One region of the Bacillus luti genome, then DNA from elsewhere that is predicted to be linked to it. Evidence: a T-box and tRNA genes for the amino acid it is inferred to sense, from the RefSeq annotation. Region 1 holds a T-box; the other holds one or more tRNA genes.
The links. The T-box of region 1 lies ahead of tyrS (tyrosine--tRNA ligase). A T-box ahead of a tRNA ligase gene usually reads a tRNA of that ligase, here a tRNA-Tyr.

Region 1 (15,822 bases):
ATTCCTTTATTTCTTTATTTTTTCCTTCTCCCACATATACATCTTTTTGGTACCAATGTAAGCGAGAAGATTCTGCATGATATACTTTCACTACATCTCCATACTCAAATGCAAGTCCATTTACTTCCTGGGCAAAAACTTTCGTATTCTCCAAGCCTTTTACTGCTACATTTTTCTTCTCTTTTCCTTCTTGATCGTACAGTGTGAATTCAAAATATTTCTCGTCTTTAAAGTAATCGTGAATTAAATTTGTTGTATCTGTTGCACTAAATTTTTTCGTATCATGATGTAGCGTTACGATCGACTTCAGGTTCCCATCATTATAGTTCAATCCATATACAAGTAAACTATCTCCATACGTTACCGCTAACGAAACTTCCGTCACTTTTTTATTTCCAAAACGATCTTTTGTTTCTACTTTTACTTTTTGTTCGCCGATTTTTGATGTATTTGGTTTTTCTACAAACCCGATTATTTCTCCATCTTTCACTTCAACAAAGTTTTTCGCATCTAACTTTTCAACTTCTGTTCCAACTACTACTTTTTGTGGTTTTGCTGTTACTTCTTGCTGAGCCCCCATTTGTTCGAAACCTTGCTCTGTAACTTTAAAGAATACTTCGTTAACACCATACTTCGCATCAACTAATTCATTCTTTTTATACACTTTAAAACGATCAAATTCTTTTTGATAAATTTTTACTATATCACCATATTCAAAAGCCATACCGTTGAATTGCGCTGCAAATTCTTTTGTATTTTCAGATGCTTTTACTGTTACTTCTTTTTTCTCTTGCCCATCTTTATCATATACAACCATCGCCATATACTTTTCATCTTTAAATGAAGTATGCATTGGACCTTCTGAATCTGTTGTACTAAATTTCTTTTCTTCATGCTTTAATGTGACAATTGACTTAATATTACTTCCGCCATAGCTTGTACCGAAGAACATAATACTATCTCCGTAAATCACTTCTACTGGTACTTCTGTTATTTGCTTATTTCCGAAACGATCTTTCGTTTCTACTTTTACTGTTTGTTTTCCGATTTTCGTTGTATTTGGTTTCTCCGCAAATCCAACTACTTCTCCGCCCTTTACTTCAACAAAGTTTTTCGCATCTAGCTTTTCAATTTCTGTTCCTACTACTACTGTTTGTGGTTTTGCTGTCACTTCTTGTAGCATGTCCATTCTCTCAAAACCTTTTTCTGTCACTTTGAAGAATAGTTCTTTTGTTCCTTTTTTCTCACCTTGACCAGTAAGATTGTTATTTTGATACCAGTTCAAACGATCCGGTTCTGCGTGGAATACTTTCACTACATCTCCATACTCGAACTGCATATCATTCACTTGCTTAGCAAAGTTCTTTGAAGTTTCTTGTCCTTCTGCTGTTACTTGTTTTTTCTCTTTTCCTTCTCCGTCATATAACGTGATTCCCATGTATAGCTCTTTATCAAAATATTTATGGATTTGACTATCCATATCAGTTGCATGGAATTTCTTATCATCATGCTTTAACGTTACTATTGAAGCAATATCATTGTTGTATCCTACATATGCGATACTATCTCCGTACGTCACTTCTAATGGTACTTCTGTCACTTGCTTATTTCCAAAACGATCTTTCGTTTCTACTTTTACTGTTTGTTTTCCAACTTTTGATGTAGTTGGTTTTTCCACAAAGCCAATTACTTCTCCGTCTTTTACTTCAACAAAGTTTTTTGCATCTAGCTTTTCTACTTCTGTTCCGACTACTACTGTTTGTGGTTTTGCTATTACTTCTTGTAGCATGTCCATTCTTTCGAAACCTTTTTCTGTTACTTTGAAGAATAACTCTGTTGTTCCGTCTTTCTCACCTTGACCAGTAAGGTTATTATTTTGATACCATTTCAAACGGTCTGGTTCTGCATGGAATACTTTCACTACGTCCCCATATTCGAACTGCATATCATTCACTTGCTCCGCAAAGTTCTTTGAAGTTTCTTGTCCTTCTGCTGTTACATGTTTTTTCTCTTTTCCTTCTCCATCATATAACGTGATTCCCATGTATAGCTCTTTATCAAAATATTTATGGATTTGACTATCCATATCAGTCGCATGGAATTTCTTCTCATCATGCTTTAACGTTACTATTGAAGCAATGTCATTGTTGTATCCTACATATGCCATGCTATCTCCATACGTCACTTCTAATGGCACTTCTGTCACTTGCTTATTCCCGAAACGATCTTTCGTTTCTACTTTTACTGTTTGTTTTCCGATTTTCGTTGCAGTTGGCTTCTCCACAAACCCTACTACTTCTCCATCTTTTACTTGGACAAAGTTTTTTGCATCTAATTTTTCAGTATCTGCTCCGACTACTACCGTTTGTGGTACTGCTGTTACTTCGTGCAAACTATTTTTCAATTCAAAACCTTGTGGAGTGATTTTGAAAAACTTTTCTTTTTTATTTCTATTCTCAGCAGGATTTACCAGTTTGTCGTTTTTATACCAACTAAAACGATCCGGTTCCGCATGAAATACTTTGACAACGTCTCCATATTGGAATTCAATCTCTTTCAATTCCGCAGCAATTTTTTTTGAACTTTCTTGTCCCTCTACAGAAATATTTTTCTTTTGATTACCTTCTTTATCGTATACTGTAATTTCTACATACTTTTCATTTTTAAATCGATAATGGAGCTCATTAACACTGAAATCAACATCAATTTTCTTTTCATTATGAAGAAGTGTTATAACAGAATTCACTTCATTACCAAAACCTTTAACTACCATAGCATCCTCATAACGAGCGTTGACTGGAACAATTATTACATTCTTATTCCCTTTATTATCCTCAATTTCTACTAATACTTCCTGTTTTCCATTCTCTAATTTAGGCCATATAATCTTACCTGTTACTTTTACATTCTCACCTAAATTTTGAACAAGTTTCCCTGCTTGCTCTTTATCAAAATCCGTACCAACTAAAAGGTTTTGTAACTCACTTGATGGTTCACCGTATGGAATTACGTACGCTTCAACTTGCTTTTCACGAATATCGTTACTATCTGTAGCTTTCCATATTTCTTTTTCTAATTTAGGTAAATTTAATTTTTCTATTTTTTCTCTAGTCTCATCACTTGGAGTTAATCCCCATTCTTTAAAGAAAGGAACTAAATTTTGTCCTGCCACTTTTGATGTCATATAAACAAACATTTGCTTTTTCTCTTCATCAGAAGTAGGCAATTCCTCCTTAGTTAACATACGATAAGCTTGATGCAGTTTCGGATAAAAATGTTCTCCGTAAACCACATTTAATTGCCAAAACATTGTAAGAGGATCAAATTCATCAATTATTCTTTCTTCTATAGGTTTCTCTAAGTACTCGAATGACTTTTCATAGTGCTCGTCCATTTCTATTTCATTTCCTAATGCTTTTTGCACCACTAAAGAATAAATATTGACTGTCACTTCTCCAACAGCATCCCAATCCCAAGGACTTTGCTGATGTAGATGTCCAACTTCATGCCATGGTCCCCAACCATCCTTTTCGAGTACCTCTGAATCCAACACTCTATTCATTGCGCTTGGAATATACCCTGTATGATAATTTGTCGCAAACATAAAGTCCCCTTCAGCAGGATTCCGTTTTTCAACAAACTGAACATAATGCTTTGGAGATTTCGCAAGTCCGATTCCATCCTCTGATAAACCAGCTACTGCATTTTCTATTCGAATAATTTTATCATGTAATTTCATTAACTCTGTCGGATTGGTGTTTTTCATAAACTTTTGTATAGAGCTCGGACTAGCAGTAATTAAACTTCTCTCACCTTTTAATTCGACCGCATAAGGATTTTTATATTTCTTTAACATTTCATCCCAATCTTTTTTCATATGCTTACCTAAAATAAACAAAGGAAAATGACTACCACCCTTCGTAACTGAAGCAGTGACCTCACCTTCGTTATTCATATTATAAAAATATAAAATACCACCTCTTGGCGATGAAATAACGTTTTTCCCAGGTTTTAAATTGAATTTTTCAGGCGCCTTTTCATCATAAGATCTCGTTCCTATGAAAGCTTGAATAGACTGTGTTCCTTTTATTTCAATTGTAATTTCTTCATCTGGCGCTGCATAAATTCCAGTCGGTTCATTAACAGAAAGGTCAAAAGTTACCTTTAATCGTTCCGTTTCCTTGTCTATATCCCCTTTTCCAGGTACCTGAAACGTCCTTTGCTCAAATTTGTTCTCTTCTAAATTCCCACCTTTAACTTCTTCCAAAGGTGCCGCATATCCTTTCGATGCTTCGAAAGTTACTGGTGATAATAATGTAGATATGCATATACCAGCTACTAATACCCTACTCTTTTTCTTCTTTGACATAATCTGTGTCCCCTGTCCTGTTTTTAGACAAACCATCCTATATATTCATTTAATGAAAAATCCTATTATATTTATAAAAACATTTATAGAATAGACTAATACCTCGCGCACCTGTATCAATTACTACCGCATTCCTCCCCATGTATTCGCTTTCCTACATTGTAAAATTTTTATGTATTATGTCCTCCCCACTTTTCTACTTGTGATGAGTTCTCTTCATACATAAAAAGAGAGTAATAAAAGATACTTTTTAGTCTTGTCATCTATACATCTAAAAATAAAAACAACGATAGAATCTTACATTTTCTTCATATATGACCATCTATAGGTAGTTTTTCCAACTGAATTGTACACGCTTTACACTTTGTTTGATAGCACTTCCAATCAGAATAATGTTACAATTTTGTGAATTTAATCTATTAATCGTAACGTTCGGATTTTATTATATTTAAATTATTCCTAAATAAAGTTTACACTGCTTATACAGTCTTTTTCCTATTAAATTAACCGTTTATTATTTTTATAATATAATATTACTCTTCATATACATAAAAAAGCATTGGCAAGGCCAATGCTTTATCTTTTATATTGATTCGGTTTATGCGGTTCATTTGGAGTATGTGGTTTATTATTATGATCATGACCATGTGTTTTTTTCCAACTCACTGATAACTCAGGACTTGTTTTTTCTTCACTACGCTCAAGTAATACAACTGCATTTTGAATTGTCGGTGTACCTTTATGTGCAATCCCTTGTAGCTTCGTTAATTTCCCTATTACTTTAAAACTAAATCCACCTGCTGGTGTTTGTTTCGGAATTAAAATGCGGAATTTCTCGCCCACATTAAATTCAGTTTTTGCTTCGCCCTTTTCATTTACAAACTTCGCTCCTTGTGGTGCACCAGTTGCTTGAACTTTATACGTACCACTTTTTGCATTTGTTTCTACTGTATATAAACCTGTTTCAAAGAAATCATTTTTTAATACTGCTTGTTGTTCTTCTGATGGTACTACACTCATCGTAATTTCTTGCAACTCTTCACTAGCATTTGCTTTTGCAACTATATCTTTCGTTACTTTTTCTACATTTTTATTACGGAAATCTAAATCGTTAATATCAATTTGTTTCAATGCATTCCACACCGCAAGCTGCGTTGCGTAATGTGCATCTCTCCAATCAGAAACACCTAATTCTTGTGGACTCTTTTGTGGATATCCATTCAATAGTACACGGTACACATTAATATCCACTTTCCCCATTTCCGGTAAATCTTGGCCGCTTGGAGATTTCAAATCTACATTTAAGCAAAAAGCAATTTTGCCATCTGCCGTTTTAATAAGCTCTGTTCGGATTGGTTTCTTCTTAGACTTACTATAACTCCAATCCATTTGATACTTTGTATGGTCCATAACTTCTGCGAATGCTTTTTGAAGTGGGAATAATACAAATAAGACACTTAAAAACATAGCTAAAAGTTTGAACGATTGCTTTATATTCATGTTTACAGCCCCTTAATAACAAACTTAATACTAAGTAGTATTTATTTAGAAACTATTTTTATGCACAAAAAAAGAGTGCATAAAAGCACCCTTTTTTTTCTTACTGTAATCTTAGAAATCGAAGTTATCAGGATCTGGACCAACGCGGTGATTTTGGTTTAACGCATCGATTTTTTCCATGTCTTCTTTTGTTAATTCAAAGTTAAATACATCAGCATTTGCAATAATGCGGTGTTCTTTCGTTGATTTTGGAATTGTAATTACTCCGTTTTGAAGATCCCAACGTAAAATCACTTGTGCTGTTGTTTTACCGTGTTTCTCAGCAATTGCTTGTAATGTTTCATTATCTAATAATTGCCCTTGCATAAGTGGTGACCATGCTTCCATTTGAATACCTTGTTCTTTACAGAAAGCTTGTAGTTCTTTTTGTGTTAAACGAGGGTGGTATTCTACTTGGTTAATCATTGGTTTGATTTCCGCATCTTTCATTACATCTTGTAAGTGATGGATTTGGAAGTTACTTACACCAATTGCACGTACGCGCTTTTCTTTATAAAGTGTTTCTAGCGCTCTCCATGTATCTTTATATTTTCCTTCTACAGGCCAGTGAACAAGGAATAAATCTAAATAATCTAGTTCTAATTTCTTTAAGCTCTCTTCGTATGCAGCAATTGTTTCTTCATATCCTTGATCTGCGTTCCACACTTTTGAAGTGATGAATAACTCTTCTCTTGAAATACCAGTTGCTTCGATACCTGCACGAATTCCTTCACCTACAGCTTTTTCATTTCCGTAAATTGCAGCTGTATCGATGCTGCGGTATCCTGCTTTAATCGCTGCTTTTACAGCTTCTACAAGTTCTGGTCCTTCTTCTACTTTAAATACACCTAAACCGAACCAAGGCATTTCTACACCATTATTTAATACTGCTTTACTTTGTAAGTTTTTCATTTTATTTTCTCTCCTTTTATTTTACTTGATCTCTTTTTTCTAATGTCATACTCCACGCTGTTAAAATAACAGCGGCTACTACCATAAGGCCGCCTACCCAAGCAGTATGAATTAATCCTAATGAATTCGTTACAAGGCCACCTATATAAGAACCTAAAGCGATTCCTCCGTTAAATGCGGCAATATTAATTGCTGAAGCAACATCAACCGCACTTGGAACAAAGCGCTCTGCCAATATAACTACATATACTTGTAGCCCTGGAACATTCATAAATGCGAATAGTCCCATGAAAATAATTGTGATTAATCCAGCTACTTTAAATGGCGCCGTAAATGTTAAAACAAATAATATAATCGCTTGGATAAAGAACATGTAAAATAACGCTCGAATCGGATTATGATTCGATAATTTTCCGCCGACCATATTCCCTATCGCAATTGCGATTCCATACACTAATAAAATGATGGTAACCGTACTTGCTTCAAATCCTGTTACTTCTTGTAATAGCGGTGATAAATACGTGAATGTTACGAATGTCCCGCCGTATCCAAGTGCAGTAATAATGAAAACAAGTAACAGTCTTCCATTTTTAATTAGTTTGAATTGATCACGAAACGATACAGGTACACCATTTTTTAAATTAGATGGGACCAGTATGCTATTCGCGATAAAAGCAATAATTCCAATTACAACAATCGCCATAAATGACGCTCTCCAGCCAAATTGTTGACCGATAAACGTTCCAATTGGCACACCTGTAATAGTCGCAACTGTTAATCCAGTAAACATAATCGCAATAGCACTAGCACGTTTATTCTCTGGTACAATCGCAGCCGCAATTGTAGATCCTATCGACATAAACACACCATGTGCAAACGCAGCTACAATCCTTGCGATAATTAATATAGTGAAGCTTGTTGCTACTGCTGCAATGCCATTACCAATAATGAAAATAACCATAATCCACATTAATAATGTCTTTCTCGACATACTTGCCGTTAACGCTGTTAAAACAGGTGCTCCTACTGCTGCTCCTAACGCATATAAGGAAACAGTTAAACCGGCTGTTGTAACCGAAACATTTAAATCTTTCGAAATAGATGGTAGTAAACCGACACTAATAAACTCGGTCGTACCAATCCCAAACGCACTAATTGCTAGTGCTAATAAAGCAAACATACTTCTTCGATTCGTCTGAACTTCCGAAGACGGTACTGTATATGAACTCAATTGAATTCCTCCTTATTACAAGAAATCCAATCATAATAGTGCGATAAAAAGGCCCTTTTATCTTCTAAAAAATATATTTAATCTCTACAAATGCTATTATGAATGGTTTCATTCCTTTTTTGAAGAACGCACTTTAAAGTACGATAGGCACTAAAAAGTAACATAGTCACTTTTCGGTACCGTACTACTCATTTGCCTCTTACATGTGCTATTATGAAACATATTTAACATGATAAAAAGTACGTACTTTAAAGTGCTATAGGTACTAAAAAGTAACATTTGTATAATTTGGCTTACTTTACTCACAAAAGGAGGGTTTTATATGAAGAAATACAATATTCCTGTAGAAGCGACTTTAGAAGTTATCGGCGGCAAATGGAAGGTTGTTATTCTTTGTCACTTAACAAAAGGTACAAAGAGAACGAGTGAACTAAAACGTTTAATGCCTGGTATTACACAAAAAATGTTAACACAACAATTACGTGAATTAGAAGACGACGGTGTTATTCAAAGAAAAGTATACAACCAAGTCCCGCCAAAAGTAGAATATTCTCTTACAGACTACGGTTGGTCTTTAGAATCGATTCTTGATTCTCTTTGTACTTGGGGCGAATGCCATCTTGAAAAAGAAGGTACCACATCAATGCTAATTGCAGAAGGTGAATAATAGGAAAAAGGAAAAAACGAACATGAATTTGTTCATTTTTTCCTTTTTTTCTTTATATATATGTACATTTCTAATTCAAACAAAATATTTTATACGCTTTCACACCTTGTCAGTACTAGGTTATACACTTACTATCAAATAATTAGGAATCATTTTTATGTTAACATAGGTGTATATAGTATATAATATAAGATATATATTATATACACTTTCCGGTAACGGAGCTTTTCCATTATGCGGACAAGCCATGTATCGGACAGTTCATAAATAATAGGTAAGACGTTATGGTTTTAGATTTATGATTTCAGCTAATTTGCTATCATAAATTTAAAGGCATTTTATTGTGCTTTGTGAAACTTTGTATAAAGTTTCGTAAACGGTTACTATCTTACTTATCAAAAAAAGAGTATTGCTATCGTAAAGGAGAATTGGAGATGCCAGAAACTATGACTCAAACAAAGCCAGAACAAGAAACTGTACAAATTTCTGCTAGCCAAGGACAACTTGATGTACTTGATCAGTTGTTAAAACCTGAGGTACAAGAATCATTAACAACACTAGTAGAACAGCTTCCAAAATTAACTGAGCTTGTTAACATTTTAACTAAATCTTATGACTTTGCTCAAACTGTTGCTACTGATGAAGTATTAAAAAGCGACACTGTTGGTGCAATCACAGAGCTTGTAGAACCTGTAAAAGATACAGTGAAAAGCATGGCTGCAACTGCAATCGAAGCGAAAGATCGTGCTGACGAAAGTAATGAAGTTATCGGCCTATTCGGTCTATTAAAATTACTAAAAGATCCACAAGCACAAAAAATGTTCCGCTTTGTGAACGCATATCTTCAAATTAGTGCAGAACGTAACAATAAATAATTTAACTTATAACAACAATTAGTAAAGACGGGGGATATCATACTATGTCAAAACAAATTGTCATCTTAGGCGCTGGTTATGGCGGTCTTCTTGCCGCTTTAAACGTACGTAAATATTACAGCAAATCAGAAGCACAAGTTACAGTGATTAACCAATACCCAACACACCAAATCATCACTGAACTACACCGCCTTGCAGCTGGTAACGTTGCTGAGCAAGCAATTGCAATGCCACTTACAAAGCTTTTCAAAGGTAAAGATATCGATCTTAAAATCGCAACAGTTGAGTCATTCTCTGTTGATAGTAAAGAAATCAAACTAGCTGGTGGCACTACTTTATCTTACGATGCACTTGTAGTTGCTTTAGGAAGTAAAACTGCTTACTTCGGTATTCCAGGACTAGAAGAAAACAGCATGGTATTAAAATCTGCTGCTGATGCAAACAAAATCTACAAACACGTTGAAGACCGTATTCGTGAATACGCGAAAACGAAAAACGAAGCTGATGCTACAATCGTAATCGGTGGTGGCGGATTAACTGGTGTTGAGCTAGTTGGTGAGCTTGCTGACATTATGCCTAAACTTGCAAAAAGCCACGGCGTAAATCCAAAAGAAGTTAAACTTCTTCTTGTTGAAGCAGGTCCAAAAATCCTTCCAGTATTACCAGACCACTTAATCGAACGTGCAACTACTAGCTTAGAAGCACGCGGCGTTACATTCTTAACTGGTCTTCCTGTAACAAACGTTGCTGGCAATGAAATCGACTTGAAAGACGGTCAAAAACTTGTTGCTAACACATTCGTTTGGACGGGCGGCGTACAAGGTAACCCATTAATCGGTGAATCAGGTCTTGAAGTAAACCGTGGCCGTGCAACAGTTGATGCATACCTACAATCTACTTCTCACAAAGACGTATTCGTTGCTGGAGACAGCGCTGTTGTCTTCGCTCCAGACGGACGTCCATACCCACCAACTGCACAAATCGCTTGGCAAATGGGTGAGTTAATTGGATACAACTTATACGCAGCACTAGAAGGCAAAGCATTCGAAGAGTTCGCACCTGTAAACTCTGGAACACTTGCTAGTCTAGGACGTAAAGATGCTGTTGCTACAATCGGAGCAAGCAATACTCCACTTAAAGGCTTACCAGCATCATTAATGAAAGAAGCAAGTAACGTTCGTTACTTATCACACATTAAAGGTCTATTCAGCTTAGCTTACTAATCTGAATATAAGCCCGAATCATGCCCGGCATGGTTCGGGCTATTTTTATCCGTAATTTTCTCTAACTTATTTATTCGGCAGAAGAATAATATAACCCTTTTAATTATCTAAATTTACTGATTATTTTATGTCCAAATTGTGTATACGAAAAGATGGAAGTATTCTTCCTACTCCCATCCTTTCACACAAACTATTCTCCTAACTTCACAAGGCTGTAGTTCTTCTTCCCTTTACGGATAATAATAAATCTTCCATCGAATGAATTTTCTACAGTAACATCCGTACCCACATCTGTTACTTTTTCACCATTCATAGAAATAGCGCCATTATTAATATCTTCACGTGCTTGACGTCTAGATGGCTCAATTCCTAAATCAACTAGCCACTCTACGATGTTTTTTGTCTCTTTTGAAGACTGGAATGTTGGCATCTCTTTAAAACCTTGTTCAATTTCATCAGCTGTTAGCGATTTAATATCTCCGCTAAATAATGCTGCTGTAATTTTCACAGCTTGCAGGAATGCTTCTTCTCCGTGAACGAACTTCGTCATTTCTTCCGCTAATACTTTTTGTGCTTCACGTTTATGAGGCTCTGTTTCTACCTTCGCTGCTAATTCATCAATACGCTCTTTCGTTAAGAATGTAAAGTATTTCAAGTATTTAACGACATCTCGATCATCTGTATTCACCCAGAACTGGTAAAATTCAAACGGTGTTGTTTTTTCAGGATCAAGCCAGACCGCACCACCTGCTGATTTACCAAACTTCGTGCCATCTGATTTTAATAATAACGGAATTGTTAGTCCAAATACTTTCGCCTCATGACCTTCTAACTTACGAATTAAATCTAAACCGCTCGTAATATTTCCCCATTGGTCACTACCACCAATTTGCAGTTGAACATCTTCTTTCGTGTATAAATGATGGAAATCCATCGCCTGCAAGATTTGGTACGTGAATTCAGTGAAAGAAATTCCCGTATCTAAACGACTTGCGACAATATCCTTCGCTAACATGCTATTAATACTAAAGTTTTTCCCGTAATCACGTAAAAACTCGATAATGTTGATTTCATGTGTCCAGTCGTAGTTATTTACCATCTTCACTTCGCTATTCCCGCCGAAATCAAATAGCTTTTTCATTTGTGCTGTTAACGCATCCACATTATGCTGAACGACTTCCAACGTTTGAAGCTGACGCTCTGATTGACGTCCACTTGGATCACCAATTGTTCCAGTTGCTCCGCCAATTAAAATAACAGGGTGATGACCCGCTAACTGAAATCTCTTCATCATCATAAACGGAATTAAATGTCCGATATGCATACTATCACCAGTCGGATCAACTCCGCAGTATAGTGAAATCTTTTTCTCTTCTACTAGCTTACGTAAACCTGCTTCATCCGTCTGCTGATTCACAGCGCCGCGCCATTCTAATTCATCAATAATATTCATCTTTTGTCATCCCCTTTATTTTTTAAAAACAAAAAGTCCCTATGTCTATGACATAGGGACGATTATTTACCGTGTTACCACCCAGTTTGTATAAATAGCATAGCTATTCATACCACTCTTAGCAATAATATCGATTGCCAATCCGCTTAGCATTACCTAAGATACTCCAGAGTGTAATTCGCAAGTTTGTTTGTGCTAGGTTCCAGCAACCCCTAGCTCTCTCGTTAACAGTGACAAACTGCTACTGGGCTCTTTCAACGTATGTTATTTGTTAAATTATTAGCCATTATATTGAATTGAAAACAAATTGTCAACAATACCCAAATATTATTTTGAAATAATTCGCATTTTCATACGTATTTCATTATTGTTTATCTTCTCCAATAATCCTTACTTCGCGCTCTAACTTCACACCAAATTTCTCTTCAACTGTCTTTTGTACGAAGTGAATTAAATCGATGTAATCTTGTGCTGTTCCGTTATCAACATTCACCATAAATCCAGCGTGTTTTAAAGAAACTTCTACTCCACCAATTCGCTTACCTTGTAGTCCTGATTCTTGAATCAATTTGCCAGCAAAGTTATTTGGTGGACGCTTAAATACGCTACCACATGAAGGATATTCTAGAGGTTGTTTTGATTCACGCTTAAACGTTAAATCATCCATTTTCTCTTTAATTTCTTCACGTACACCTTCTTCAAGTTCGAACTTCGCTTCAAGAATAATGTAATGATTGTTAGCAAATACACTCTTACGATATCCAAATGCAAACTCATCTTTCGTTAAAGTACGTAAGTCTCCATCCCCTGTCATTACAACAGCTTCTGTTAATACGAACGATACTTCACCACCGTAAGCACCAGCATTCATATATAACGCTCCGCCAACTGAACCTGGAATACCACAAGCAAACTCAAGACCCGTTAAATTATGGTCTAATGCAATACGTGATACATCAATAATTGCTGCACCACACTGTGCTACAATCGTTGTTCCTGTTACAGTCACACCTGTAATGTGAATTAAGCTTACTATAATCCCGCGAATTCCACCGTCTTTAATAATGACATTCGATCCATTTCCTAAAAACGTAACTGGAATATTATATTCGTTCGCATATTTAATAACTTCTTGAATTTCATCATAATTTGTCGGCGCAACGAACACATCTGCTTTTCCACCAACTTTAATATGCGTATGATTCTTTAACATTTCATCTTTTTTCACATGACCTTCAGGCAATACCGTACTTAAATATTCATAAACCTCTTGCATATTCATTTTACGATTCCTCTATTTCTATATTCTTTTTATCCCGTTATACGGGCCCATAATATCCCCACATACATGAACGAACCTAAAGTGGTGGATACAGTGTACCCAAAATCAATTCGAGACACCTATAAACCTCTTAATTTATAAGAGGTGCCACTCATATTAAAATATATATTGCATAATAAAGCAACCCAAATGGACCACTAAACTTGACATGTAATCAGAAAGACAACAATTTGTAAAATATATCACTTTTACAAAACACTATCCCTCAGTATCTTACTATACCATACGAAAAGAAAGTGGTATTTTTTTGTAATCTTTACTTTGTTTATGACATATAAGAAAATCGATTGAAAGCGGGAGATAAGACTCTCATGAAGATACTAAGTGAGATACAGGAATCAAAGGATTTAACGAAGGAATTTTAAGATGAAGTGGCAGTTGCGAAAGAGAAGAAAAAGCCGTGTTAGAAGTTTTGGTAAGGTTTGTATATAAACTACAAAAAGGTAGAAAAGTATACTTTTCTACCTTTTTGATTAGTGGAATAAAGATAAACCAATTTTTAAACAATGTTATTAGTTTTTAACCACTTTTCAAAAATTAATCTAGATTGTTCTTCAGTAGCATCTTTGTCATCTATTGTAAATATTTTTAAACCGCATCCAGTAAAATATTCACCTAATTTATGTTTGCTAGCAAATTCATATAAAAAACCCGCTTCATACTCTTCAATAAATACATCCCAAATAGGTTTGTTTATTTTTTTATATGCAGTGACTTCTAAATCATAACCATCTTCATAATAGCCTATATGCATATGCTGGTGTGTTTCATAGTTACACATAATATGAAATAACCTCCTCTTTACCAAATAATATGATGATCATTTAAATTTGGTGGAACATGATAATGTAAATATGGTCCTTTATGATATACCGGGCCATAATCTAACCTAAATATAACTTGTTTCGTAGCTTTAGATCTTACTTGAATAATTTTTGTTCCAGATGGTCCTTCAAGGATATATTTACTTGGTGCGTTTAATGCTTTTTGTACATATGGTCTTGCTATCTTCCAACCTTTATCGGCAGCTGTTCTGCCTACTTTTGAAGTTAAAACCCTTAATGCTCCGATAACAAGAGCTGGTAATATTTCTTGTTTAACTATTAATTCACCTGTAAGAGGATTTTTTTCAATAACATATTCAACTCTTGGTTTACTTAGTTCTCCTTCTAATTGTAAAAATACAGGATCAGTTACTAAAAAATCATATTCATTCTCAAATTTTTCAAAATCGAAGTTAGAAACATCGACATTAGATAAATCAATGCCACCATCTTCTTCAGGAACATATTCTTCGACAATCGTATCATCATTTAATTCAACAGTTGCATCAACAAATGATGGCAATGCAAAACTAAACATTAACACGAAAGAAAGTATCCCAGCTATAATTCTCATCTACCGTTCTCCTCTCAAATCTTATAATAATGAGAAATAGCTAAAATTTACATTTCCTATTATTTCTCACTATTAAAGAATAAAATAAACAAAATTTTCTAACAAGACTGAAAATAAAAGTCCGAATTTGTTATTATTAATTTGTATAAAATAATAACTTAATAAGATTAAAAATAAATTAACTAAAAATCTCTTCCTCTATACTATAAAGCTAATAAAGCATCTCCCTAAAGATACAATGCTGTATCTTTAGGGAGATGTTAGTGCAAACCATTCTAAGACATACCAATCAATTTTACCAATCCACCTTTACCCCATTGGAGATGGGATATAGTAATTTTTAAATCGTTGTAAGGTTAAATTTAAGCCTTTCACCATATCATTTAGTTGTAAATATAGTGTATTTCTTGGCTCTGTATACTCCTAAATACTCTCCCATTTCTATAAACAGAAAAATTACTTTATCACAGGGCTCAATCGTAGGATTTCTCCACCAGCTGACTGGACACGCCATAAAAAAGAGCACATCCCACAGAATGTGCTCTTTCCAAACTCTTTATATTACTTTTCGTTCTCTTCTTTTTCCTTATCAAACCATAACAGCTCATCGTTATCCACTTCACCATTATAATTGATTAAGATTTCTTCTCCCGCTTTTATATCTTTATAAGCATAGAAGTTAAATGTATGATTCTCAAAGACAATATCATACGTCGCATTCGGTGTATATGAATGATTGAATAACATACCGTATCCTAAAAGGATTGCCGTATGATTAATCCCATACTCAAATGCGTAGTCAGCAAGTAATGT
Region 2 (15,822 bases), 570 kb from region 1:
TGCGGAATTCACAGAAGGGGAATTAGCTCAGTTTGCACCAGAACAAGAAGAAGAGCAAACGGAATCTTTATTGTCACCAAACTCAAAAACGACATTTTTAGCAGTGGCGAGTGGAAAAGGTGGAGTGGGAAAATCAACGGTTTCTGTTAACCTTGCAATTGCTTTAGCTCGTCTAGGAAAAAAGGTTGGTATTATTGATGCGGATATTTACGGTTTTAGCGTACCGGATATGATGGGGATAGAAAAACGTCCTATCGTAAGAGGCGATAAAATCATTCCAGTAGAGCGTCTAGGTGTAAAGGTAATCTCAATGGGATTCTTTGTAGAAGATAATGCACCGGTTATTTGGAGAGGGCCAATGCTTGGGAAGATGTTAAATCACTTCTTCACAGAAGTAGAATGGGGCGATTTAGATTATTTAGTATTAGATTTACCTCCAGGTACAGGTGATGTTGCGCTAGACCTACATTCGATGTTACCGGCTTGTAAAGAAATTATTGTAACGACGCCTCATCCAACAGCTGCATTCGTAGCAGCACGTGCTGGAGCAATGGCTTTACGTACAGAACATAGTATTCTTGGTGTTGTTGAAAATATGGCTTATTTTGAAAGTAAAGTAACTGGAGAGAAAGAGTATGTATTTGGAAGAGGTGGAGGAGATAAATTAGCTACAGAACTCCAAACGGATGTACTTGGCCGAATTCCACTCCAACAACCTGATTGGAATAAAGAAGACTTTGCACCGTCAGTATATGAAGATACACATACAACGGGTCTTATTTATCGTACGATAGCTGAGACAGTGATTGACAAAACAGCTGTCGCGCAAAAGTAAAGTAATAATGAGTGGATGATACATATATCGTCCACTCATTATTATAGTTATTATTTTTACTGCTGTTCCTTATTCCCATCTTGGGAACCACCTTCACCGCCTGCTTCTTTTTTATCAGACCCGCCTTTTTCAGCTTTTTGCACACCTTTACTAATGATGTCAATCATCTTGGCCTGGAAGAGAGGGCTTTCAGCGGTTTCTGTTAGTACTTGTTGTAAATATTGACGGTATTCTTTACTTTTCATTGTTTGCAGCATCATTTTTTCTACTTCAGGGTTCTTCATAATTTCTATAACACCTGATTGGTATTCAGGATCTTTTAGGAGAGTTTTCATTAAGTTTGTCTGTTCTTTCCCCATACTTTTAGCAAATTTCGATGAGAACTCAGGGTCTTTAAAGAGCTTTTCCCAGAATTGTTGCCCTTTGTCGGATACCATTGCATCTTCAATCGTTTTCTTTACTACTGTTTCATCTAGTATGAGTGCTTGTTTCATTTTTTCATCTGTTAATACATCTTGAATGGCTTTCTTTCCTTGGTCGGTTTTTAAAATATCAATAATCATTTTCTTCGTTTGATCATAATCTAGTTCGGATTTAGCTTCTTTTTCTTGTGCACATGCTACAAGTGCGATAAATAGAAAAGAAGAAATCAAAACGAGTAGCATCCGTTTCATAAATTCGAACTCCTTTCAACACAGTTCTCTTTTTTAATATAAATATCTTTAAGGAATTTATACATGAACATGGCTAGCTTTTTGAAATTGTCATTGATACAATTTAATTAGAAATATACGAATAATGGGGGATGTGTTGTGAATAGCCGCAAGTGGGTACGCCTATTTTTAACGACGTTGTTTCTTGGTGGAATTAGTACGGTCTTTATCGGGTTTGTTTTAGAGTGGGACGAGTACGCTAAATTTTTTCAAAATTTCGACGTTAAGGAGATTCTAGCGATTTCTTTCTGGTTAATGGGAGTAGGATTTATTTTTAGTGTTATAAGTCAAATGGGGTTCTTTGCATATTTAACAATCCATCGTTTTGGACTTGGGATGTTTCGTTCATCCTCTTTATGGAATGCAGTACAACTCTTCTTTATTGCATTTGTATTATTTGATTTTGTGTATTTAAGATCTGTACTGATTGCAAATGGAGAGGTTTCATTAGGGAATAACATACTTGTTGCTGGGGTGTTATTTGTGTTTGGAGCGATTGTTGCTTATGTAAAAAGTAAAGAAACGAATAAAAAAGCATTTGTGCCCGCCCTGTTCTTTATGGTTGTGGTAACAATTCTTGAGTGGGTACCGGCGCTTCGGATTAATGACACAGATTGGTTGTATTTAATGGTTATACCACTTTTATTATGTAATGCATATCAGTTACTTATATTACATCGTTTAATTGGAAGAGCGAGTAAAACTGTTTAATTAAGAAAATTATCTTTGGTTTTTACGTAGTGGTAGTTATATTACTGTGAATATCAGGATAGAAAAAAGCTCTATTATCTTTTATTAAGATAATAGAGCTTTTTATGTGTGAAGGGTAGTAGGGACATTACTTTACATCTTCACTTTTTGTACTTGTGTTGGAAATAAGTTGTGAAACGGATATTTGTTCATATCCATCACTCTTTAACTTTTGCAGAAGTAGTGGTAAAGCTTTATTTGTTTGGAGGGCAGAGTCGGATGCGTGTAATAAGACGATATCTCCACCTTTTAAATTATTAGAGACGGTCGAAACGATATTATTTACACCTGGGTTTTTCCAATCGTTCGAATTATTACTCCAGTGAACGATAGTATATCCGAGTGATTCAGCTATTTTAAGTGTTGCTTTGTTAAAGTCGCCACTAGGTGGACGTAATAGCTTGACTTGTTTCACGCCGAGTTTCGTAAAAACATCTTGTGCACGCAAAAGATCTCTTCGTATTTCATTTGTCTCTAGAGAAGTGTAGGACGTGTAATTATAGCCCATACTACCGATTTCATGTCCATCTTTCAGGATGCGTTCAACAATATCAGGGTGTCTTTCTGCCCATGCAGCAGAAAGGAAGAAGGTTGCATTCTTAATATCTCTTTCTTTAAGTGTATCAAGGATTGGAATAGCTTTTTTGTCTCCCCAACTAATATCAAACGTGAATGCAACTTGTTTTTTAGCCGTGTCTCCTTTGTAAATTACCTTAGGTCCTGTAGCTGTTGAAAAAGCAGACTCATGTGAATATGTTTTTAAAAAGAGAAGCCATGCTGTAAATAAGGAAAGTATTACTATTAAGCTAATGTGTTTAAAAGTTCTTTTACTCGTAATAAAAAAGAAAAACATAATATTACGCCCCTTTGTCCAATCCTTTTCAGTTACATATATGCTTAAAATATAAAAAAGAGAACAAGTGATTAACATCGTAAGTAGTGGATATAATGAATGAGAGGATTTTGATAAGTGAAAATGAGCGGAACGTTTATTGCCCCGTAAGGGATTATTGAGGTGATGATTTGCTTGGGATTATGTTGACGAAAGAAGAGAGAAAAGAAATGGAGTACATATTGAAGAGAGAGTTAGAGGAACTTTTATTTGATTTTGAAGATGAGCGTATTCATGACGTTGTAAAAAAAGCGATGGAAGAAAGATATAAAATCGTTTTTTGTTTATTTCGGAGAGTCGCTAATGCAGAGGAATGTATTCGTTATGTGAGAAAAAGAAGTTTTTATTAAAAAGTGTTGACGTTAATAGTTAATGTATGATAAATTAATAACCGTCGCTGATGCAGAAACGCAGAAAACGACAAAAAAGAAATTGAAAAACTTAGTTGACATTGAAAAACGAAAATGTTAACATAAGGAAGTCGCAAATGAGCGACCAAGTAGTTCTTTGAAAACTGAACGAAACAAACAACGTGAAACGTCAATTTTTATTTTTAGATGCTAGACAAACTAACTTTATTGGAGAGTTTGATCCTGGCTCAGGATGAACGCTGGCGGCGTGCCTAATACATGCAAGTCGAGCGAATGGATTAAGAGCTTGCTCTTATGAAGTTAGCGGCGGACGGGTGAGTAACACGTGGGTAACCTGCCCATAAGACTGGGATAACTCCGGGAAACCGGGGCTAATACCGGATAATATTTTGAACTGCATGGTTCGAAATTGAAAGGCGGCTTCGGCTGTCACTTATGGATGGACCCGCGTCGCATTAGCTAGTTGGTGAGGTAACGGCTCACCAAGGCAACGATGCGTAGCCGACCTGAGAGGGTGATCGGCCACACTGGGACTGAGACACGGCCCAGACTCCTACGGGAGGCAGCAGTAGGGAATCTTCCGCAATGGACGAAAGTCTGACGGAGCAACGCCGCGTGAGTGATGAAGGCTTTCGGGTCGTAAAACTCTGTTGTTAGGGAAGAACAAGTGCTAGTTGAATAAGCTGGCACCTTGACGGTACCTAACCAGAAAGCCACGGCTAACTACGTGCCAGCAGCCGCGGTAATACGTAGGTGGCAAGCGTTATCCGGAATTATTGGGCGTAAAGCGCGCGCAGGTGGTTTCTTAAGTCTGATGTGAAAGCCCACGGCTCAACCGTGGAGGGTCATTGGAAACTGGGAGACTTGAGTGCAGAAGAGGAAAGTGGAATTCCATGTGTAGCGGTGAAATGCGTAGAGATATGGAGGAACACCAGTGGCGAAGGCGACTTTCTGGTCTGTAACTGACACTGAGGCGCGAAAGCGTGGGGAGCAAACAGGATTAGATACCCTGGTAGTCCACGCCGTAAACGATGAGTGCTAAGTGTTAGAGGGTTTCCGCCCTTTAGTGCTGAAGTTAACGCATTAAGCACTCCGCCTGGGGAGTACGGCCGCAAGGCTGAAACTCAAAGGAATTGACGGGGGCCCGCACAAGCGGTGGAGCATGTGGTTTAATTCGAAGCAACGCGAAGAACCTTACCAGGTCTTGACATCCTCTGAAAACCCTAGAGATAGGGCTTCTCCTTCGGGAGCAGAGTGACAGGTGGTGCATGGTTGTCGTCAGCTCGTGTCGTGAGATGTTGGGTTAAGTCCCGCAACGAGCGCAACCCTTGATCTTAGTTGCCATCATTAAGTTGGGCACTCTAAGGTGACTGCCGGTGACAAACCGGAGGAAGGTGGGGATGACGTCAAATCATCATGCCCCTTATGACCTGGGCTACACACGTGCTACAATGGACGGTACAAAGAGCTGCAAGACCGCGAGGTGGAGCTAATCTCATAAAACCGTTCTCAGTTCGGATTGTAGGCTGCAACTCGCCTACATGAAGCTGGAATCGCTAGTAATCGCGGATCAGCATGCCGCGGTGAATACGTTCCCGGGCCTTGTACACACCGCCCGTCACACCACGAGAGTTTGTAACACCCGAAGTCGGTGGGGTAACCTTTTTGGAGCCAGCCGCCTAAGGTGGGACAGATGATTGGGGTGAAGTCGTAACAAGGTAGCCGTATCGGAAGGTGCGGCTGGATCACCTCCTTTCTATGGAGAATTGATGAACGCTGTTCATCAATATAAGTTTCCGTGTTTCGTTTTGTTCAGTTTTGAGAGAACTATCTCTCATATATAAATGTATGTTCTTTGAAAACTAGATAACAGTGTAGCTCATATTTTTTAATTTTTAGTTTGGTTAAGTTAGAAAGGGCGCACGGTGGATGCCTTGACACTAGGAGTCGATGAAGGACGGGACTAACGCCGATATGCTTCGGGGAGCTGTAAGTAAGCTTTGATCCGAAGATTTCCGAATGGGGAAACCCACCATACGTAATGGTATGGTATCCTTATCTGAATACATAGGGTAAGGAAGACAGACCCAGGGAACTGAAACATCTAAGTACCTGGAGGAAGAGAAAGCAAATGCGATTTCCTGAGTAGCGGCGAGCGAAACGGAACATAGCCCAAACCAAGAGGCAAGCCTCTTGGGGTTGTAGGACATTCTATACGGAGTTACAAAGGAATGAGGTAGACGAAGCGACCTGGAAAGGTCCGTCGTAGAGGGTAACAACCCCGTAGTCGAAACTTCATTCTCTCTTGAATGTATCCTGAGTACGGCGGAACACGTGAAATTCCGTCGGAATCTGGGAGGACCATCTCCCAAGGCTAAATACTCCCTAGTGATCGATAGTGAACCAGTACCGTGAGGGAAAGGTGAAAAGCACCCCGGAAGGGGAGTGAAAGAGATCCTGAAACCGTGTGCCTACAAATAGTCAGAGCCCGTTAATGGGTGATGGCGTGCCTTTTGTAGAATGAACCGGCGAGTTACGATCCCGTGCAAGGTTAAGCTGAAGAGGCGGAGCCGCAGCGAAAGCGAGTCTGAATAGGGCGTTTAGTACGTGGTCGTAGACCCGAAACCAGGTGATCTACCCATGTCCAGGGTGAAGTTCAGGTAACACTGAATGGAGGCCCGAACCCACGCACGTTGAAAAGTGCGGGGATGAGGTGTGGGTAGCGGAGAAATTCCAATCGAACCTGGAGATAGCTGGTTCTCCCCGAAATAGCTTTAGGGCTAGCCTTAAGTGTAAGAGTCTTGGAGGTAGAGCACTGATTGGACTAGGGGTCCTCATCGGATTACCGAATTCAGTCAAACTCCGAATGCCAATGACTTATCCTTAGGAGTCAGACTGCGAGTGATAAGATCCGTAGTCAAAAGGGAAACAGCCCAGACCGCCAGCTAAGGTCCCAAAGTGTGTATTAAGTGGAAAAGGATGTGGAGTTGCTTAGACAACTAGGATGTTGGCTTAGAAGCAGCCACCATTTAAAGAGTGCGTAATAGCTCACTAGTCGAGTGACTCTGCGCCGAAAATGTACCGGGGCTAAATACACCACCGAAGCTGCGGATTGATACCAATGGTATCAGTGGTAGGGGAGCGTTCTAAGGACAGTGAAGTCAGACCGTAAGGACTGGTGGAGTGCTTAGAAGTGAGAATGCCGGTATGAGTAGCGAAAGACGGGTGAGAATCCCGTCCACCGAATGCCTAAGGTTTCCTGAGGAAGGCTCGTCCGCTCAGGGTTAGTCAGGACCTAAGCCGAGGCCGACAGGCGTAGGCGATGGACAACAGGTTGATATTCCTGTACCACCTCTTTATCGTTTGAGCAATGGAGGGACGCAGAAGGATAGAAGAAGCGTGCGATTGGTTGTGCACGTCCAAGCAGTTAGGCTGATAAGTAGGCAAATCCGCTTATCGTGAAGGCTGAGCTGTGATGGGGAAGCTCCTTATGGAGCGAAGTCTTTGATTCCCCGCTGCCAAGAAAAGCTTCTAGCGAGATAAAAGGTGCCTGTACCGCAAACCGACACAGGTAGGCGAGGAGAGAATCCTAAGGTGTGCGAGAGAACTCTGGTTAAGGAACTCGGCAAAATGACCCCGTAACTTCGGGAGAAGGGGTGCTTTCTTAACGGAAAGCCGCAGTGAATAGGCCCAAGCGACTGTTTAGCAAAAACACAGCTCTCTGCGAAGCCGTAAGGCGAAGTATAGGGGGTGACACCTGCCCGGTGCTGGAAGGTTAAGGAGAGGGGTTAGCGTAAGCGAAGCTCTGAACTGAAGCCCCAGTAAACGGCGGCCGTAACTATAACGGTCCTAAGGTAGCGAAATTCCTTGTCGGGTAAGTTCCGACCCGCACGAAAGGTGTAACGATTTGGGCACTGTCTCAACCAGAGACTCGGTGAAATTATAGTACCTGTGAAGATGCAGGTTACCCGCGACAGGACGGAAAGACCCCGTGGAGCTTTACTGTAGCCTGATATTGAATTTTGGTACAGTTTGTACAGGATAGGCGGGAGCCATTGAAACCGGAGCGCTAGCTTCGGTGGAGGCGCTGGTGGGATACCGCCCTGACTGTATTGAAATTCTAACCTACGGGTCTTATCGACCCGGGAGACAGTGTCAGGTGGGCAGTTTGACTGGGGCGGTCGCCTCCTAAAGTGTAACGGAGGCGCCCAAAGGTTCCCTCAGAATGGTTGGAAATCATTCGTAGAGTGCAAAGGCATAAGGGAGCTTGACTGCGAGACCTACAAGTCGAGCAGGGACGAAAGTCGGGCTTAGTGATCCGGTGGTTCCGCATGGAAGGGCCATCGCTCAACGGATAAAAGCTACCCCGGGGATAACAGGCTTATCTCCCCCAAGAGTCCACATCGACGGGGAGGTTTGGCACCTCGATGTCGGCTCATCGCATCCTGGGGCTGTAGTCGGTCCCAAGGGTTGGGCTGTTCGCCCATTAAAGCGGTACGCGAGCTGGGTTCAGAACGTCGTGAGACAGTTCGGTCCCTATCCGTCGTGGGCGTAGGAAATTTGAGAGGAGCTGTCCTTAGTACGAGAGGACCGGGATGGACGCACCGCTGGTGTACCAGTTGTTCTGCCAAGGGCATAGCTGGGTAGCTATGTGCGGAAGGGATAAGTGCTGAAAGCATCTAAGCATGAAGCCCCCCTCAAGATGAGATTTCCCATAGCGTAAGCTAGTAAGATCCCTGAAAGATGATCAGGTTGATAGGTTCGAGGTGGAAGCATGGTGACATGTGGAGCTGACGAATACTAATAGATCGAGGACTTAACCATATAATATGTAGCAAATGTTATCTAGTTTTGAAGGAATATATGTTTAAATTTCTTCTTGACATTTCCTTGGAAATGTTGATAATGATAAAAGTCTGGTAATGATGGCAGAGAGGTCACACCCGTTCCCATACCGAACACGGAAGTTAAGCTCTCTAGCGCCGATGGTAGTTGGGACCTTGTCCCTGTGAGAGTAGGACGTTGCCAGGCTAATATTATTCCGCAGTAGCTCAGTGGTAGAGCTATCGGCTGTTAACCGATCGGTCGTAGGTTCGAGTCCTACCTGCGGAGCCATTATGCTTCCATAGCTCAGCTGGTAGAGCACTTCCATGGTAAGGAAGAGGTCACCGGTTCAAGCCCGGTTGGAAGCTTGGGAATAGGTTTAAAACTTTTTTGGCCCGTTGGTCAAGTGGTTAAGACACCGCCCTTTCACGGCGGTAACACGGGTTCGAATCCCGTACGGGTCACCACTTTTGGAGGATTAGCTCAGCTGGGAGAGCACCTGCCTTACAAGCAGGGGGTCGGCGGTTCGATCCCGTCATCCTCCACCATATATATTTAAATGTCGGAGGGGTAGCGAAGTGGCTAAACGCGGCGGACTGTAAATCCGCTCCTTCGGGTTCGGCAGTTCGAATCTGCCCCCCTCCACCATTTTCTTTAAAATAACCTGAGAGGGTTTATTTTTTTGAAAAGATAACCATACTAGTAAATATTAATGGGCTATAGCCAAGCGGTAAGGCAACGGACTTTGACTCCGTCATGCGCTGGTTCGAATCCAGCTAGCCCAGCCATTTACGAGCCATTAGCTCAGTTGGTAGAGCATCTGACTTTTAATCAGAGGGTCGAAGGTTCGAGTCCTTCATGGCTCACCATTTTCGCGGAAGTAGTTCAGTGGTAGAATACAACCTTGCCAAGGTTGGGGTCGCGGGTTCGAATCCCGTCTTCCGCTTAATTACTAAGGGGCCTTAGCTCAGCTGGGAGAGCGCCTGCCTTGCACGCAGGAGGTCAGCGGTTCGATCCCGCTAGGCTCCATCTAAATAGAGAAAGCTTACATCATATGATGTAAGCTTTTTTTGTGTTTAAAAAGACAACCTTCGTATTTGTCGTTTACAATGAAGAAAATGTAAAAATAAAGGGTGAGGGATAATTGTGAAAGTTGTCATTGCATCTGATTCATATAAAGAAAGCTTAAAAGCTATTGAAGTATGTGAGGCCATTGAAAGAGGTTTTAGAGAAATTTTTCCTAAAGCAGAGTATGTAAAAATGCCAATTGGAGATGGAGGAGAAGGAACGGTTGATTCACTTGTGGATGCTACAGGGGGAAGAATTATATCACTTCATGTGACAGGACCGCTTAGAGAACGTGTACAAGCCTTTTACGGTATGTCTAAGGATAATAAAACAGCGTTTATTGAAATGGCAGCAGCATCAGGATTACAACACGTTCCGATTGAAAAAAGAAATCCACTTATTACAACGACAAAAGGGACAGGAGAACTTATATTTACATGCGCTAGAACAAGGGGCTGAGCATATTATTTTGGGGCTCGGAGGAAGTGCGACAAATGATGGTGGAGCAGGTATGTTGTCCGCTTTGGGAGTCAGGTTTATAAATGGAGAGGGGGAAGTTATAGAGCCATCTGGAGGAACATTACATTCGATTGCAACAATTGATTTTTCGCGAATGGATTCACGTTTAACACATATAAAGATAGAAGCGGCATGTGATGTAGACAATCCGTTAGTTGGAATAAGGGGAGCATCTTTCGTATTTGGGAGGCAAAAGGGTGCGAATCTAGAGATGATGAAAGAGCTAGATGAGAATTTAAAGCATTATGCGAATATCCTTAAACAATACTTATCTTGCGACGTATCTAAAATGGCTGGTGCAGGAGCTGCAGGAGGAATGGGAGCAGCTGTTATTGCAGTGTTAAAGGGAAACTTGCGGAGGGGAATTGAAATTGTATTAGATTATACAAACTTTGATAAGCATATAGAAGGTGCGGATTTAATTATAACTGGTGAAGGTAGAATAGATGAACAAACAGCATATGGAAAGGCCCCTGTAGGTGTTGCGGAGCGCGCGAAACATTTTCATATTCCTGTGATTGCTATTGGAGGATCTGTATCTCCGAATTATTCGGCAGTTTACGAAAAAGGAATCGATGCAGTATTTAGTGTTACATCGAGTCCGATGACATTAGAAAAAGCATATAAAGTAGCAGAAGAGAATATCGAAATGACAGTGAAGAATATTGCAGCAGTGTGGAAAATAGCATCGAAAAAACACTTCTAAATGTAGGAGTGTTTTTTATTATTATTTAATAATAGTAATGGTAGTTGTTTCACTAAGTTAATTTTATACATATAATAGTCTTAAAATTTGGATTCTTCCTTCAGTATAAGTGAATAAAATGTATATCCATGCAGAAAAATGTTGAGTTGAGTCAGACTATATAAAAGATTTAAAATATTTAGTGAAGGCATAAAAGGGGGATACTATCTATGAAAAAAGAAATCTCGGTTATTGGAGTTCCAATGGATTTAGGACAGATGCGTCGCGGGGTTGATATGGGACCGAGCGCGATCCGTTATGCAGGGGTAATTGAAAGAATTAAAGAAATTGGATATGACGTTAAAGATATGGGAGATATATGTATAGAGAGAGAAAAAGAAGTAGATGAAAATACAAAGTTAAGAAACCTTACACAAGTTGCAACTGTATGTAATGAATTAGCGAGTAAGGTGGATCATATTATAGAAGAAGGTCGTTTTCCACTTGTATTAGGCGGTGACCATAGTATTGCTATCGGTACGCTAGCTGGTGTAGCGAAACATTATAAAAATTTAGGTGTTATTTGGTATGATGCACACGGTGACTTAAATACTGAAGAAACTTCACCGTCTGGAAATATTCACGGTATGTCACTTGCAGCAAGTTTAGGTTACGGACATCCCGCACTTGTAGACTTATACGGAGCGTACCCAAAGGTGAAGAAAGAGAACGTTGTAATTATCGGTGCACGTGCATTAGATGAAGGAGAAAAAGACTTCATTCGCAATGAAGGCATTAAAGTATTCTCAATGCACGAGATTGATCGTATGGGTATGACAGCTGTTATGGAAGAAACAATTGCGTATTTATCTCATACGGATGGTGTTCATTTATCATTAGATTTAGATGGTCTTGATCCTCATGATGCACCAGGAGTTGGAACACCTGTAATTGGCGGTTTATCTTATCGTGAAAGTCACTTAGCGATGGAGATGTTAGCAGAAGCTGATATTGTTACATCTGCTGAGTTTGTTGAAGTAAATACAATTTTAGATGAGAGAAACAGAACAGCAACAACAGCAGTTGCTTTAATGGGTTCTTTATTCGGTGAAAAACTAAAATAAATGTAAGAAAAGCAACTGAGAAGTTGCTTTTTTTATTTGAAAATAGGCGTATAATTATGATTTATATTATACTGTACGATAAGAATGTTTGACATCTTACCAATTAAACTAAAGGGGGCTGTTTGTAATTGTTGTTTGTTTCATGTATGGTATAATTAACTAGTTGTTGGAAATACATACAGATAGAGCATAAAACAATATTTCAATATATGGATAGAATTGCTCGTAAGTAGGAGGAAGGGTTAGCATGCCTTTTGAAGATACGACCATTTTGAAATATCTTAGTACGGTATTAGATATTGCCGTTGTATGGTTTATTATATATAAGCTAATTCTTATAATCCGAGGGACAAAAGCTGTTCAACTTTTAAAGGGGATTACAGTTATTATTGTCGTTCGGATGATTAGTATTTTCCTTGGATTGCATACGCTTTATTGGTTAACTGAACAAGTATTAACGTGGGGATTTTTAGCCGTTATTATTATCTTTCAACCAGAATTGCGAAGGGCACTTGAGCAGCTAGGACGCGGGAGTTTATTTTCGCGTGTTGGGGCTCATGAAGATGATGAACCTGAAATGGTTGCAACAGCGGTAGCAAAAGCGACGGAATATATGGGAAAACGTAGAATTGGTGCATTAATTACTTTGTCAAAAGAGACCGGTATGGGCGATTATGTAGAAACGGGTATTCCGCTAAATGCAAACGTATCATCGGAACTACTCATTAATATTTTCATTCCAAATACGCCTCTTCACGACGGAGCAGTAATTATGCAAGGAAGTACCATTAAAGCAGCAGCATGTTATCTTCCGTTATCGGAAAGTCCGTTTATTTCTAAGGATTTAGGAACTAGGCATCGTGCTGCAATGGGAGTTAGTGAAGTTACTGATAGTATTACAGTAGTTGTGTCAGAAGAAACCGGCCAAATTTCTTTAACGAAAAATGGTAAGTTGCATCGTGATTTGAAGACAGAACAGCTGAAGGATATGCTGTTAGCTGAATTTAGTACGAATGAAAAAACGACTTCTTCGTCTTTATGGAATTGGAGGAGAAAGCGTCATGGATAAGTTAATGGAGAATCATTGGTTTTTAAAAGGGATCTCATTACTATTGGCGTGTATGCTTTTTATGTCAGCGACTTTGACTGAAAAAAATACGACATCGGCTATATTACCTTTTGTAAATGAAGCGAAAGAAACATTAACTAATTATGATATTAACCTTAAGTATGATGAAGAGAAATATATTGTCAGCGGTATCCCATCAGAGGGAGTCAAGGTGAAGTTAGAAGGTCCAAAAGCAGCGGTTGCTACAGCAAAAGCCAAAAACCAATTTGACATACCAGTTGATTTAAGAGATCGTCCAGAGGGAACTTATGAAGTTTCTTTAAAAGCAAATGGTCTTCCAGATGATGTGAAAGGAACAGTTCAACCATCAAAAATTAAGGTCACTCTTCATGAAAAAGCGAAAAAGTATGTTCATGTAGATTTGAAATTATCAAATGAAGATCAAATGCCAGTAGGTGCTACCCTGGAAAAATCAAATATTAAGCCTGATACTGTTGAGGTAGTGGGAACGAAAGAAGAAATAGAAAGTATTTCATCTGCTAAGGCATATATCGATTTAAAAGGTGTTAATAAAACTGTTACAAAAACAGCCGAAGTTACATTGTACAATAAAGAAGGAAAACGTTTAAATGTAAAAACGAATCCATCTAAAATTAGTGTAACGTTGAATGTAGCGACGCAACCTACAGCAAATAATACTGAAAAAACTGTTCCTGTAACATATATGAAGAAGGGTAGTTTACCAGAAGGATTGGCCGTTACAAATATCAGTGTTGAGCCGAAGGAAGTAACGATAGCGGGTCCGAAAGATATTTTGGATAATATACAATCTATAGAGGGGGTCGAAGTAGATCTTAGTCAATTGACAGATTCTACAACATTCGATACCTCTGTTTTATTGCCAAAGGGTGTAATTAGTGCAAAACCAAATCAAGTGAAGGTTTCTGTAGGAGTACAAAAAACGAAACAGACGAAAACCAGAACGATTGATGGTATCCCGATTCAAAAAAATGGAGTTACTAAAGATGTTACTGCCCAGCTACTTTCGCCGCAAGATGGAAAGATAAGCGTTGATATTTCAGGAGAAGCAAGTATAGTAGATAAAATAACAGCTGCTCAAATAACAGCGGTAATTAATTTACAAAATGTATCTCCAGGAACGAAAGATATTTCGATCCAAGTGAGCGGTCCTGGTAATATTTCAATAGAGCCAAAACAAAAAAGTGCTAAAGTCACAATTGTGAAGAAAGAAAATCCAGATAAAGAAGTACAGGGTAACGGTGAACAACCAAATTCAAATAATGAGCAAGATAATCAAACTGAAAAACCAAAAAATCCTGAACCTGAACCTGATCCCGAAAAGGAAAAGGAAAAAGAAAAAGATAAAGATAAAGAAACTAGTCAAGAACCAACAGTAGATAATCAAAAAGAGCAAGAAAAAGGAGCGAATCATAATGGGTAAATATTTTGGTACAGATGGAGTACGCGGAGTTGCGAATCAGGAGTTAACACCTGAATTAGCGTTCAAAATTGGACGTTTTGGGGGATATGTATTAACAAAAGATACAGATCGTCCAAAAGTAATTATCGGTCGTGATACACGTGTATCTGGTCATATGCTAGAAGGAGCTTTAGTAGCTGGTCTATTATCGACTGGAGCAGAAGTAATGCGCCTTGGTGTTATTTCTACACCAGGTGTTGCGTATTTAACAAAAGCGTTAGGTGCACAAGCAGGTGTGATGATTTCTGCATCTCATAATCCGGTACAAGATAACGGAATTAAGTTCTTTGGTTCAGATGGTTTTAAATTAACAGACGAGCAAGAAGCAGAAATCGAAGCTTTATTAGACAAAGAAGTTGATGAATTGCCACGTCCAACAGGTACGAACCTTGGACAAGTGAGCGATTACTTTGAAGGTGGACAAAAATATTTACAATATATTAAACAAACTGTAGAGGAAGATTTCTCAGGTTTACATATTGCTTTAGATTGCGCACATGGTGCTACGTCTTCTTTAGCTCCATACTTATTTGCAGACTTGGAAGCTGATATTTCGACAATGGGAACTTCACCGAATGGTATGAACATTAACGATGGAGTAGGTTCTACGCATCCAGAAGTATTAGCTGAATTAGTAAAAGAAAAAGGTGCTGACATCGGTCTTGCTTTTGATGGTGACGGTGACCGTTTAATCGCTGTAGATGAAAAAGGAAACATCGTTGATGGCGATCAAATTATGTTTATTTGTGCGAAGTACATGAAAGAAACTGGTCAGCTAAAACATAATACAGTTGTTTCAACTGTTATGAGTAACTTAGGTTTCTATAAAGCACTTGAAGCAAACAATATTACAAGTGATAAAACAGCTGTTGGTGACCGCTACGTAATGGAAGAAATGAAGCGCGGTGGTTACAACCTGGGCGGAGAACAATCAGGTCATATTATCTTACTTGATTACATTACAACTGGTGATGGAATGTTAAGTGCACTTCAACTTGTAAATATCATGAAAATGACGAAAAAACCATTATCTGAGCTTGCAGGTGAGATGACGAAATTCCCGCAATTACTAGTAAACGTTCGTGTAACAGATAAAAAATTAGCACTTGAAAACGAAAAAATTAAAGAAATTATTCGTGTTGTAGAGGAAGAAATGAACGGAGATGGTCGTATTCTTGTTCGCCCATCTGGAACAGAGCCGCTAATTCGTGTAATGGCAGAAGCACCAACACAAGAAGTGTGTGATGCTTATGTACACCGTATTGTAGAAGTTGTGAAAGCTGAAGTTGGCGCTGAATAATTTGCTGAATTTGTTTTAAAAGGAGCACAAGAAGTGCTCCTTTTTCATATGTTTTATAGACGATGAAAAAAATTTCATTGACGGTTTATCAGGTTTGTTATAAGATTGTCTTGTTCTTTTTCTCAAAGTAAATATTGTAAATTATAAAAGCGCCAGAACTACAAGTAGTGT

Region 2: it has a tRNA-Tyr gene. The T-box ahead of tyrS (tyrosine--tRNA ligase) is inferred to sense a tRNA for this amino acid. The anticodon was not compared.

The regions. Positions count from the first base shown of each region.
Region 1 is NZ_CP040336.1:327,327-343,148, reverse strand. Features, by position in the region: gene EUC40_RS01675 (putative mucin/carbohydrate-binding domain-containing protein) at 1-4,369, opposite strand, end outside; gene EUC40_RS01670 (thioester domain-containing protein) at 4,946-5,869, opposite strand; gene EUC40_RS01665 (aldo/keto reductase) at 5,981-6,820, opposite strand; gene EUC40_RS01660 (MFS transporter) at 6,837-8,000, opposite strand; gene EUC40_RS01655 (winged helix-turn-helix transcriptional regulator) at 8,374-8,718, shown strand; gene EUC40_RS01650 (DUF1641 domain-containing protein) at 9,153-9,593, shown strand; gene EUC40_RS01645 (NAD(P)/FAD-dependent oxidoreductase) at 9,638-10,816, shown strand; gene tyrS (tyrosine--tRNA ligase) at 11,007-12,269, opposite strand; T-box leader at 12,321-12,536, opposite strand; gene murB (UDP-N-acetylmuramate dehydrogenase) at 12,634-13,551, opposite strand; gene EUC40_RS01630 (hypothetical protein) at 13,923-13,976, shown strand; gene EUC40_RS01625 (DUF3986 family protein) at 14,111-14,392, opposite strand; gene EUC40_RS01620 (hypothetical protein) at 14,413-15,009, opposite strand; gene EUC40_RS01615 (SET domain-containing protein) at 15,571-15,822, opposite strand, start outside.
Region 2 is NZ_CP040336.1:4,956,600-4,972,421, reverse strand. Features, by position in the region: gene EUC40_RS25060 (Mrp/NBP35 family ATP-binding protein) at 1-835, shown strand, start outside; gene gerD (spore germination protein GerD) at 892-1,509, opposite strand; gene kbaA (KinB signaling pathway activation protein KbaA) at 1,648-2,259, shown strand; gene pdaB (polysaccharide deacetylase family sporulation protein PdaB) at 2,387-3,151, opposite strand; gene EUC40_RS25040 (hypothetical protein) at 3,322-3,540, shown strand; rRNA gene EUC40_RS25035 (16S ribosomal RNA) at 3,766-5,317, shown strand; rRNA gene EUC40_RS25030 (23S ribosomal RNA) at 5,464-8,385, shown strand; rRNA gene rrf (5S ribosomal RNA) at 8,477-8,592, shown strand; tRNA gene EUC40_RS25020 (tRNA-Asn) at 8,602-8,676, shown strand; tRNA gene EUC40_RS25015 (tRNA-Thr) at 8,681-8,753, shown strand; tRNA gene EUC40_RS25010 (tRNA-Glu) at 8,778-8,852, shown strand; tRNA gene EUC40_RS25005 (tRNA-Val) at 8,858-8,933, shown strand; tRNA gene EUC40_RS25000 (tRNA-Tyr) at 8,950-9,033, shown strand; tRNA gene EUC40_RS24995 (tRNA-Gln) at 9,099-9,173, shown strand; tRNA gene EUC40_RS24990 (tRNA-Lys) at 9,179-9,254, shown strand; tRNA gene EUC40_RS24985 (tRNA-Gly) at 9,260-9,331, shown strand; tRNA gene EUC40_RS24980 (tRNA-Ala) at 9,342-9,414, shown strand; partial or broken gene EUC40_RS24975 (glycerate kinase) at 9,532-10,678, shown strand; gene rocF (arginase) at 10,888-11,781, shown strand; gene cdaA (diadenylate cyclase CdaA) at 12,029-12,850, shown strand; gene EUC40_RS24960 (CdaR family protein) at 12,843-14,312, shown strand; gene glmM (phosphoglucosamine mutase) at 14,305-15,651, shown strand.